Regions from separate parts of the Mycolicibacterium lutetiense genome, predicted to be linked through region 1. Evidence: predicted binding sites of a transcription regulator. Region 1 holds the regulator's gene; each other region holds the start of a gene.
What was found. Region 1 encodes LexA, which represses DNA repair genes until DNA is damaged. Its sites were predicted from a motif close to CGAACANNTGTTCG; they were not measured.
Positions count from the first base shown of each region.

Region 1 (4,014 bases):
CAACAGCACGGTCGCTCCGGCCGATCGCCAGCGGATCGCCACCGAATTGGGCTACAGCGAAACGGTATTCATCGATCTTCCGCCGCCGGGCGGCAACTCGGCCACTGCCCACATCTTCACCCCGGTCGCTGAACTGCCCTTCGCCGGGCACCCCACAGTCGGCGCATCGTGGTGGCTGCGGGAGACCGGATCTCCGGTCAACACATTGCAGGTGCCGGCCGGGATCATCCAGGTGGAATACGACGGTGATCGCGCCGTGGTCAATGCCCGCGCCGAGTGGGCACCGGAGTTCGCCATCCACGACTTGTCTTCGGTCGACGAACTAATGGCTGCCGATCCCGATGAATTCGCCGATGCCGACGAGAACTACCTGTGGGCCTGGATCGATGAGGCGCACGGCACGCTGCGAGCCAGGTCGTTCGCCCCGCACCTGGGAATCCCCGAAGACGAGGCCACCGGTGCCGCGGCGGCACGGTTGACGGACTACCTGAGCCGGGATCTGACGATCATCCAGGGGAAGGGTTCGGTGATCGAGACCCGTTGGAGTCCGGAGGGCTGGGTTCGTCTCGCCGGCCACGTCGTCAACGACGGCACCACCCGACTGGATTGATCTACGCCTCGGCGCCGCGATGCGCCCGCAGCGCCTCGATCTCACGTTCGAAGTCCTCAGCCGACGAGAACGACCGGTACACCGAGGCGAATCTCAAGTAGGCGACTTCGTCCAGTTCGCGCAGCGGTCCGAGAATGGCCAGACCGACCTCGTTGCTGGGGATCTCTGGCGTGCCCAGACCACGGACAGCGTCCTCGACCTTCTGCGCCAAAACATTGAGTGCATCGTCGTCGACCTGCCTGCCCTGACAGGACCGGCGCACGCCGCGGATGACTTTCTCCCGACTGAAGGGCTCGGTCACGCCGCTGCGCTTCACCACAGCCAGCACCGCGGTCTCCACGGTGGTGAACCGGCGTCCGCACTCCGGGCATGATCGCCGGCGCCGGATGGCCTGGCCCTCGTCGGCCTCGCGGGAATCGACCACACGCGAATCAGGATGACGGCAGAACGGACAATGCATTACCGCTCCTTCGTCATGCCGCCGGACAACTAGTTCGAGCGTCCTTGAGCGTACCCGCGATGCCCACGGCAGACTCACCGCCGGGTCCAGTGGCATGTAGGTGCTCACTCCGGTGCCGGCCAGTGTGGCTGCCGGCCAGGACGATTCAGCAGACATTGCGCTGCTCAGCCAACCGGCGCGAGCAACGTCTGCCCGGGGTCGACTGCCGCGGATGCGAGTTGGTTGAGGTCACGAATCTGCTCGACGACCCGGGACACCGGGGCATCCGGGGCGACGCGGCGCGCCACCTGCTGCAGCGTCTCCCCCGATTTCACCTGCACCACCGCAAGCTCGGTCGGCTCAGGGCTTTCCATCCCCATCACCCCACCGAACTGGGCCACGAGGCCCAGCCACACCGTGATACCGGCGGCGACCAGGGCCAGCAACACCGTGGTCACCGGCGTGACGGGCCGGCTGCGATGGGATGCACGCGACATCAGCACTCCGGTTCCGCGGTAGCGGACCGCGCCGGCCGCGGGGCGGACCGGGGCCGGCCGCTGCACCCGGCGCACCGGCCTGGCCGCACCGGTACCGAAGGTGGCGCTGCCCCTGGTGCCGGCACCACCCCGAACCCGGGCGCGTTGCGGCGGGGACTGCGGCACGGCCCGAGCCGCGCGGGAACGGCTATCGGCGGGGATATCGATGATCGCCATCTGACTGCCTTTCGGTGGGACGGTTTCGCTCTTGTGTTCGAACATACTCGCTCAGATGTTCGATTGATAGAACATGTGATCGAACTGTTGCCAAACGATAGAACAGGGCACCGACAACCTCGGGCCACCGACCCCTCACGCGACCCGCAACCCGCCGCCACGCGCCCCACCAGCAGACACGCCCGCAACACGCGTCGAACACATGTTTGATTAATGTTCGACCAACGACTACATTCGCCCCATGAGCGACGACCGCAGCAGGGACGGAAACACCGACAGCCCGGCCGGATCGGACGGCGCGGGTCCACGCCGGGCCGAAGGCGGCCTCACCGACCGGCAGCGCACCATTCTCGACGTGATCCGCGCGTCGGTGAACAGTCGCGGCTACCCGCCGAGCATCCGCGAGATCGGCGATGCGGTCGGTTTGACCTCGACCTCGTCGGTCGCCCATCAGTTGCGCACCCTGGAACGCAAGGGCTACCTGCGTAGGGATCCCAACCGGCCACGCGCAGTCGACGTGCGCGCCTCCAACGATCCGACGGCCGCCGCGCTGGTGTCCACCGATGTGGCCGGGTCCGACGCACTACCCGAACCGACCTTCGTGCCGGTACTCGGACGTATCGCCGCCGGCGGCCCCATCCTGGCCGAGCAGGCCGTCGAGGACGTCTTCCCGTTACCCCGCGAACTGGTCGGCGAAGGGTCGCTGTTCATGCTCAAGGTCGTCGGCGACTCGATGGTCGATGCCGCCATCTGCGACGGTGACTGGGTGGTGGTACGCCAGCAGAGTGTGGCCGACAACGGAGACATCGTGGCAGCCATGATCGACGGCGAAGCGACCGTCAAGACGTTCAAGCGGACCCGCGGTCAGGTCTGGCTGATGCCGCACAACCCGGCATACGACCCGATCCCGGGCAACGACGCCGCGGTGCTCGGCAAGATTGTCACCGTCATCCGCAAGATCTGACCGGCAGGCAGGCCCGGCGGCACCGACTGGTTGCCGGGCCCTGCCGCTCAGTCCGTGCGCACGAATCCGTTCGTACGGGCGAATTCCTCACTGGCGAACCAGATCTCGGCCACTGCCTCGTCGTACTCGCTGCTGTCTGGCGACCAGTATCGGCCGGACCTGGTGTCCGCCTTGATCGGATAGCCCTCCGGCGCGCGGTTCGGGTCCTCCAACGGTAGGTGGATGGCGGTGGCACTGGGGATCTCGTCGAGTTCGATGGCGGCATGGCGCCCGCTGTGTGCCTCACTGCTGTAGGCCTCACCGCCGTAGGCCTCCGTGTCGGTGATGACGCGGGTGGGCGCGGTGTCCACGTTGTCCTGATCACCCGGCACACCCAGGCCGCTCAGCGCCGCGAAACCCCCGACTTCGCGCACCCCGCCGACCGGGCCGTTGAGTGACCCGGTATCCGTCAGGTCCTCGTCGACGAGCTCCGCTTCGATGTCATCGACGTCGTCGTCCTCGACGACTTCCTCGAAGTCGGCGTCGATGGGCGTATCGAGGTCTTCGTCGTCGAATTCGTCGTCCTCGAAATCGTCATCTTCGTCGTCATAGTCGGATTCGAAGTCGTCATAGTCGTCAAAACCCTGCTCCGGGTCGGCCAGCTGGGCGGAATCCTCCGGCGGTTCCTCGTCCTCGCCTGGCGCCCCGTGACCGCCGGCCGCTCCGTGCGGGGCGGCCCACTGACTGACCGGGATGGCGATATCGGTGGGCTCGTCGTACGGAGACGCCGCACCCGTCGATTGCTCGCCCGCCCCGACGAACCGCGTGGTCGTCGCCTCGCCGCCATAGGCAGCGCTCGGCCCGTAGCCGTCCGCCGCATCGGAGCCGCGATCATCGCGATACTCGTCGCGGTCGTACCCACCCGATCCGTAACGAGCGTCGGAGTACCGGTCCTCGTCATACGACGAATCCCCGGGGCCGCCGGCGTAGTCGTCGTCGAACGGGTCATGGTCGAAGTCGTCGTCGCCACCGGCGCGACGACGGTGCCACAGCGCGGCCCCCACGATCAGCCCGGCGAGCAGCACGACCGGGACCACCGCGATCAGCCACCACCAGCTCCAATGCCAGGAGAACGGCTTCTCGGTGTCCGTACCGGAGGGCTGCGGCCCCGTGGCCGGGGTCTGCCCGAGTCCAGGAACCTGCAGTCCGGTCAATTCGGAGGCGAGTTTCGACGGCTCGGTGGTGAACGTGTTGGTGTCGCGGTCCCACGAGATCGCTCCCCCGCTGAACCGCTGGGTGATGACACTGC
Region 1 covers NZ_JAGIOP010000002.1:992,047-996,060, forward strand. The annotation lists gene JOF57_RS14085 (PhzF family protein) at 1-610, shown strand, start outside; gene nrdR (transcriptional regulator NrdR) at 612-1,070, opposite strand; gene JOF57_RS14095 (LysM peptidoglycan-binding domain-containing protein) at 1,235-1,762, opposite strand; gene lexA (transcriptional repressor LexA) at 2,004-2,726, shown strand; gene JOF57_RS14105 (LGFP repeat-containing protein) at 2,774-4,014, opposite strand, start outside.

Region 2 (4,014 bases), 920 kb from region 1:
GAGTTCTTCTACCTGTTCATCGCCAGGGTCACCAACCAACATTCCATTGCGGAGTTGGCCGACAACAAGGCCATCAACATCCTGACCACGCTGGTGTTCCTGGCCATCGCCACCGCGATCGCGAGCCGCGGCATCACCACCAGTGAACGGGTGCAGTACGTATTGGTCGGATTTCAGATGGTGGTGCTACTGGCGTTCGCGGTGATGGCGTTCGTGCACGTGAGCCGCGGCGACGCGCCGGCCGGGCTGTCGTTCGACCTGGACTGGTTCAACCCGTTCACCGGACTCGCGTTGAGCGCCTTTGTGATTGGTGTGACCGGGTCGATCTTCGCTTTCTGGGGCTGGGATACCTGTCTGACGCTGGGGGAGGAGTCCAAGGATCCGACGAAGGTGCCGGGCCGGGCCGGGTTGCTGTGCGTGCTGTCCATCCTGGCGACGTATCTGCTGATCGCGGTCGCGGTGATGATGTACGCCGGCGTCGGGGAAACCGATCTCGGACTGGGCAATCCGGACAACGCCGAAAACGTGTTCGCCGCGTTGGCCGACCCGGTGCTCGGTACCTATGCCGGGCCGCTGCTGTTCCTGGCGATCCTGGCTTCCTCGGTGGCCAGCCTGCAAACCACGTTCCTGCCGGCCGCCCGGGCGATGCTGGCGATGGGTGCCTACAAGGCCTTCCCCGCGCGTTTTGCCGAGGTCAGTCCGCGCTATCTGGTGCCCGTGTTCGCGACCGTCACCGCCGGGGTGGTCACCGGGGTGTTCTACACCGCGGTGAGCCTGCTCTCCGAGAGCGCACTGTTGGATACCATTGCGGCCCTTGGCATCATGATCTGCTGGTACTACGGCATCACGGCGTTTGCGTGTGTCTGGTACTTCCGCCGTGAGCTGTTCGCCAACGCCCACAACGTGGTGTTCAAATTCCTGTTCCCGCTGCTCGGCGGAATCGTGCTGGCCGCGGTGTTCGTCATCTCGATCGGCGAGAGTATGAACCCGGACAATGCCAGCGGCGCCGCGATCGGCGGCATCGGCCTGGTGTTCTACATCGGCTTCGGCGTGCTGATCCTCGGTGCCGTGCTGATGATGATCTGGCGATCTCGCAGCCCCGAGTTCTTCCGGGGCGAGACACTGCGGCACGACACGCCGTCACTCGTCGAGTAACGGCTGCCGAAACGCCGAGTCAGCCGGCCGCGTTGCCGATGCCGGACTTGCCCGGATTGTGGGCAACGTGAAGCGGGTCGAGCAGATCCCACACTGTCGCGACGGCCTGGACCTTGAGGGCGGCGGCCGGGGCCTCCAGGTTGATCACGTCGGCGACGAGGTCGTAGCCGTAGTACACGAACGATCCCGGCGGCGTGGTCTTGATCAGCTCGTTGATGATGGTCTGCCGGGCATCCAGGGCGGCGGCATCGCTGCCGACCGCAGTCTCCAGGTTCGTCGCGATCTTGCCGATCGGGATGACGGCGTTGACCCACGGAACCATCTGGCTGCCCCGGTAGATCTGCTCGGTGGCTTCACGCACCAGGGGATCGAGCTCATTGGGCGAGGCATCCATCAGGGCGTTCCGGAGATCCATGATCGGCTTGGGGATGTCCTTCGGCTCCGGATCGTTGCCGCGGAACGGGTTGGGATCCCATGCCTGGCCATCGTCGGCGGTATCGGCCTGGATCTGCACTGCGCGCGGCGCGACGGTCTCGGTGTCCGGCTTGTCGGCCACTACCGGGGCCGGCTTGGGGGCCGCCGCCTGCTTGGGGGAGAGCAGGCCCTTGAGCTTGGCGACCTCGCCGGCCTCGAACTCTTCGACACTGGGCTTCGGCTTGGTCTTGCCGGCCGTCGGCTTGGCGGGTGTTGCGTCCTGTACGGCCTTGTTGACGCGTGCGGCCGCTTTCTCGATCTTGTCGGCCTGCTTGTCGAGGGTGTCCTTGACGTTGTCCTTGAACGTGGACAAAGGCTTGGGGCGCTTGGTCTCGCCGGCCTTGGTCTCACCGCGTTTGGGTCCGGCCTTGACGCTCGACACACTGCTGGTCGAGTCCTTGGCCGCGCCGTCGGTCGAATCAGCGTGGGCGGTGCCCTGGCCGGCCACGGCGATCGCCGCACCGACGCCCGCCGCCACCGCGACACCGCCGACGTAGCCGATGTACTTCGTTGAGGCCATGCCCGTCCTTCCACCGCAGATTCCCAGACCAGCAGCATCGTAGGGGTCGATGGCGTGGTCGGCATCACGAGGGGACGCACCCCGGTAGGTATCGAACAGATGTTCGATATGCTGGTGTGGTGAGTTGGCATAACGGGCCGCCGAGCTGGTCGGAGATGGAGCGGGTGCTGACCGGCAAGCCGCGCCGCTCCGGCCTGCCGTTGGAGCCCGCGGGCGACGGTGGGGACAGCCCGGCCTGGTCGCGTAAGCGCGGTGCCTATCAGCCGCCGGAACTCGACCGGCCGCGAACGTCGGTCCGTTATGCCGAGCTGCACACGCACAGCGCCTACAGCTTCCTCGACGGCGCGAGCACGCCGGAGGAGTTGGTCGAGGAGGCGGCCCGGCTGAACCTGCGGGCCATCGCGCTGACCGATCACGACGGGCTCTACGGCGTGGTCCGGTTCGCCGAGGCGGCCAGGGAGTTGGACGTGGCCACGGTATTCGGCGCCGAGTTGTCGTTGGGGAATGTTCCCCGCACCGAGGATCCCGATCCGCCCGGCCCGCATCTGCTGGTCCTGGCCCGCGGGCCGGAGGGGTACCGGCGGTTGTCCCGCGAGATCGCCAAGGCGCACCTGGCCGGTGGTGAGAAGGGTAAACCCCGCTACGACTTCGACGGGCTCACCGAGGCCGCCGGTGGGCACTGGCACATCCTCACGGGATGTCGTAAAGGTCATGTCCGCCAGGCGCTTTCAGAAGGTGGTCCGGAAGCTGCGGCCGCCGCGTTGGTCGATCTGGTGGATCGCTTCGGAGCCGACCGGGTCAGTATCGAACTCACCCATCACGGCCATCCGTGTGACGACGAGCGCAATGCTGCCCTGGCCGGGCTGGCTCAGCGGTTCGGGCTACCGGTGGTGGCGACCACCGGCGCGCACTTCGCTGCACCCGACCGGGGTCGGCTGGCCATGGCGATGGCGGCGATCCGGGCCCGTAACTCGATGGACACCGCGGCGGGGTGGCTGGCCCCGCTCGGCGGGTCTCACCTGCGCTCGGGGGAGGAGATGGCCCAGCGGTTCGGCGCCGAGATCGTGATGGCCGCAGCCGATCTCGGTGAGCAGTGCGCCTTCGGGCTGGCACTCATCGCCCCGCAGTTGCCGCCGTTCGACGTTCCGGCCGGGCACACTGAGGACACGTGGTTGCGGCACCTGGTCATGGCAGGCGCGGCCGAGCGGTACGGACCCGCCGGCAACGCAGAAATGGCCTATGCGCAGATCGAACACGAACTGCGGATCATCGAGCAGTTGAAGTTCCCCGGCTATTTCCTGGTGGTGCACGACATCACCCGGTTCTGCCGGGACAGCGACATCCTGTGTCAGGGCAGGGGATCGGCGGCCAACTCGGCGGTCTGCTACGCGCTCAAGGTCACCAACGTCGACCCGGTTGCCAACGGGCTGCTGTTCGAACGGTTCTTGTCCCCGGCCCGCGACGGGCCGCCCGACATCGACATCGACATCGAATCGGACCTGCGCGAGAACGTCATTCAATACGTCTATGAGCGTTACGGTCGTGACTACGCTGCGCAGGTCGCCAACGTCATCACCTACCGCGGCCGCAGTGCCGTCCGCGACATGGCCCGGGCGCTGGGTTTCTCCCAGGGGCAGCAGGACGCCTGGAGCAAGCAGCTCAGCCGGTGGAGCGGTCGCCCCGACTCGCCGGAGGCGGAAGACATCCCGCAACCGGTGATCGAGCTGGCCACCCAGATTGCCAATCTGCCGAGGCATCTCGGCATCCACTCCGGCGGCATGGTGATCTGTGACCGTCCGATCGCCGACGTGTGCCCGGTGGAGTGGGCCCGCATGGCCAACCGTAGCGTGCTGCAGTGGGACAAA
Region 2 covers NZ_JAGIOP010000002.1:1,911,179-1,915,192, reverse strand. The annotation lists gene JOF57_RS18490 (APC family permease) at 1-1,155, shown strand, start outside; gene JOF57_RS18485 (hypothetical protein) at 1,175-2,149, opposite strand; gene JOF57_RS18480 (error-prone DNA polymerase) at 2,269-4,014, shown strand, end outside.
Region 2: JOF57_RS18480 (error-prone DNA polymerase) is a predicted target of LexA. The motif match lies at 2,242-2,255, and genes of this name have one in related genera.

Region 3 (4,014 bases), 780 kb from region 1:
CCGTCGGGAACCATGAAGGGAATCACCAGTTCCGGAGCGTCGTACAGGATCTGACCGCGATTCACCCGCCGCTCGACGGACTCGGGATCTCGGCCGTCGCCGGTGAGATCGGTGCGCCACTGGTCTTTCATCCGGTCCAGCAGTCGCACGCGGGTGGCACCGTCCTGTAGCCAGACGAAGCGCACCGGGCGGGTGTGATGCGGCGCGGGCGCGGTGAGCGCCTCGCTGACGGCGGCTTCGATGAGTGCGTGATCGACCGGCTCATCGGAGAAACTGCGCACCGAGCGACGCAGTAGCTGGGCTTGGCTGCGTCCCATCTGGATTGCCTCGGCGGTCCCGAGCCAGAACAGATCGTCCTCACCGGAGCGGACCAGTGTGCGGCCGTTCGACCCGTCATCGGTCAGTTCCAGACCGCGCACCACTGCGACCGGGATCGCGGTGAGTTTGCCTTTCACCAGATCGGCTGCGGCGGCGATCTCGTCGGCCACCGCGACTTCGGTGACCAGTAGTTCGTTGCCGTGCCGGTCGTACGCGCCCGCGTAACCGTGCAGCACGGTGAGCCCGGATGCGCCGATCGCGAAATCGGCTTGGCCGTTTCGCCAGGCACGGCCCATGGTGTCGGTGATCACGACAGCGACGGTGATGCCGAACCGTTCACGCAGGCCTTCGCGCAACGCCTGCGCGCTGCTGTCGGGATCGATGGGCAGCAGTGCCAACTCGTTCGAGTCGACATTGGATCCGTCGACGCCGGCGGCGGCCTGGACCAGTCCGAAGGCGTTCTCGGTGATGAAGGTGCGACCCTTACGTGCCAGTACGCGAACCGCCTCGCCGTCGATGAGTTTGCGCCGCATGGCGTCCCGCTCGTCGGGATCGGAAGGGGCCGTGACGATGCGGCCTTCGCACTTGGACACGATCTTGCTGGTGATGACCAGCACATCCCCGTCGCGCAACCATGGTGCCGCCTCGGCGAGGGCAGCGGCCAGATCATCTCCGGGACGGAACTCGGGAAGCCCCGGTACCGGGAGAATCTCTACCCGGCCGGCGGATCCGTGCTCGGTGTGCACCCCGGTGGTCACAGCCGAACGCCTGCGAGATCAAGGCCGGCCCGCACCATCTCGGCGGTCGTAGGCGGGTCCGTCATCAGCAGGGGCACTGCACGCACCCGAACCCCCTCGATCTCGGCCTGGTCGCCTTCGTGTACCAGCCAACCGTCCAGGATCCCGGTGCCCGACCGGGCCCCGAAGTGCTGACCGACGGCCGATGAGGTGGATTCCACCCCGATGATGGACAGGCACTCATCTGCCATGCCACGCAACGGTTTTCCATTGATGATGGGGGAGTAGCCGACCACCGGCGCCTTGGTCGAGCGCAGCGCGCCGCGGACACCGGGGATCTGCAGGATCGGTCCGATGCTCACGACCGGATTTGACGGCGCCAGCAACACCACGTCCGCCTCGGCGATCGCCTCGGTGACGCCCGGCGCGGCGGTTGCCTGTTCCGCACCGACGAACGCAAAGCTGTGCGAGGGCACCTGTGCGCGGTAACGCACCCACCACTCCTGGAAGTGGATCGCCCGCTTGGCACCGTCCTCCGGATCGGTGATCACTACGTGTGTCTCACTGCGGTCGTCGGTGACCGGCAGCAACTTTGCGCCCGGTGACCAGCGCTTACACAATGCCTCGGTGACCTGTGACAGTGGGTAGCCGGCGCGCAGCATCTGGGTACGGACCAGATGGGTGGCGAGGTCCCGATCGCCGAGGCCGAACCAGTCGGGTTGTACGCCGTATGCGGCGAGTTCCTCCTTGGCGTGCCAGGTCTCGTCGCGGTGGCCCCAGCCACGTACGGGATCGATACCGCCGCCCAGCGTGTACATGCAGGTATCGAGGTCCGGGCAGATCCGGACGCCGTGCATCCAGGCGTCGTCACCGACGTTCACGATCGCGGTGAGTTCATGCTTGCTGTCGGTCTCCGCGAATTGGCCGAGGCCCAACAGGTGCTGTACTCCCAGCAAAAACCGGGCGCCTCCGACGCCGCCGACCAGAACGGTGATCCTCACAACGTCCGACCCTAGGCGTTGAGGGCGTGCGGATGGAAACGACGTCGTCACGGGCAGGACACGCCGATGTCGCGACGCGCCGATTTGACATAACGAGATGGTATGAATTCGCGCTCTGGCGCTTGACCCTGGCAGCTAACACGTGTGTAATCACAGTTGTGTCATTTCCCGGTTGGTGACCGATTCCGGTGTCGCGGACCGAGATTCGATCAACTGTTCGAATGGAGTGACCGCGCATCGCAATAGTGGGGCTCCACTTAGGATCTATGAGACCGAGTGAGGAGGCGGGGGAAAATGTCTTATGAGAGCGGCGATTTCGATCATGTGGTCCGATTTGACGATCGGCTACTCGGCTCGGTAGACAACGCACCGCACATCAACACGGGAATGACACCGATGGGGGCAGGACGCCCTCAACTGAGTCTGGTCCCGGTGAGTTCGGTTCCCGAACACATTGATGTGGATCCGGAAGACGAAGACGACCAATGGCAGGAACGTGCGCTCTGCGCGCAGACCGACCCGGAGGCGTTCTTCCCGGAGAAGGGCGGGTCTACCCGCGAGGCCAAGCGCATCTGCCTGGGCTGCGAAGTCAAGGATGCCTGCTTGGAGTACGCGCTCGCGCACGATGAGCGCTTCGGTATCTGGGGAGGATTGTCCGAACGGGAGCGTCGCCGGCTCAAACGCGGCATCATCTGACGCTTGACGTCAGTCGTCGTCGATCGTTGGGTCGATGACTGACGGTTCGACTCCCAAATAGGTGGCCACTTGGGCCACCAGGATTTCATGCAGCAGGTCTGCTAGCTCATCGGATCCTTTGACCCGGCGCTCGATGGGCTTGCGGAACAAGACAATTCGAGCCCGGGTCGCATTTCCTCTGACGTCAACCCCAGCAGGTATCAGCCGCGCCAACGCGATCGGGCCATCGGCGATGACCTCGGGTGGCCATTGCACACTGTCGGGATCTTTCGGGGACATCCGCGGTATCTCATCGACGGCGACATCGAGATCTTTGATCCGCGACGCCCACCGCCGCTCGATCGGCTCATAGGCCTCGAGCACCGCCATGTCGAACCGCTCGGCACGGCTACGCCAGCCGGGAACCGAGCGCGGAAGCAGCGGTCCGCGCATATCGCGGCCGCGACGCGATCGCCATGGGTTGCGCTGAGCCACGGCGATGATCGTAACGGTTCGGGATCTGGACCCGACGGCTGCGCGTGTCCGGCACCGGACAGCGATCGTCCAAAGTAATCTCTGATGCGTGAATGTTCCCCGTCGCTGCTGCCGGCCCGGGTGCCCGCACTACGCCGTGGCGACGTTGACCTTCGTCTACTCCGACTCCACGGCGGTAGTCGGACCTCTGGCCACGGTGTCTGAACCCCACTCCTGGGACCTTTGTGTCGGCCACGCCGGCCGCATCACCGCGCCCAGAGGCTGGGAGTTGGTCCGTCATGCCGGTCCGTTGCCCACCCATCCCGACGAGGACGATCTGGTGGCACTGGCCGACGCGGTCCGGGAAGGGCAGGCAGGTGCGGTTCCCCGCGGCGGGGTGGTGGCCGGATTCTCCGATCCCTCCGCAGGTGTGGGCGCCAGCGCGATGATGGCGCCGCAGGCACGTCCCGCCGAGACCAACGGCCGCCGACGCGGGCACCTGCGGGTGTTGCCTGATCCCACCGATTAAGACCTGATTAGACGTCGACCGGCCCAAGAGTAGTGAGCGTGTCGACGCCGCCCGACGGTTAGGCTGGCGCCAACGATCCCGTTTCACAAGGAGCTATATGTCTAGGCCAGCGGCGGCCGTTCACGATGTCATCAAGGCCTATGACGTCCGAGGGCTGGTCGGCAGTCAGATCGATGAGGCGTTCGTGGCCGAGGTCGGTGGTGCCTTCGCTCGGCTGGTCCGCGCCGAGGGCGCCGCACAGGTGGTGATCGGCTATGACATGCGGGAGAGCTCGCCTTCG
Region 3 covers NZ_JAGIOP010000002.1:1,770,043-1,774,056, reverse strand. The annotation lists gene JOF57_RS17770 (coenzyme F420-0:L-glutamate ligase) at 1-1,076, opposite strand, end outside; gene cofD (2-phospho-L-lactate transferase) at 1,073-2,056, opposite strand; gene JOF57_RS17760 (WhiB family transcriptional regulator) at 2,351-2,752, shown strand; gene JOF57_RS17755 (metallopeptidase family protein) at 2,762-3,184, opposite strand; gene JOF57_RS17750 (DUF3499 domain-containing protein) at 3,315-3,734, shown strand; gene JOF57_RS17745 (phosphomannomutase/phosphoglucomutase) at 3,832-4,014, shown strand, end outside.
Region 3: cofD (2-phospho-L-lactate transferase) is a predicted target of LexA. The motif match lies at 2,263-2,276, and genes of this name have one in related genera.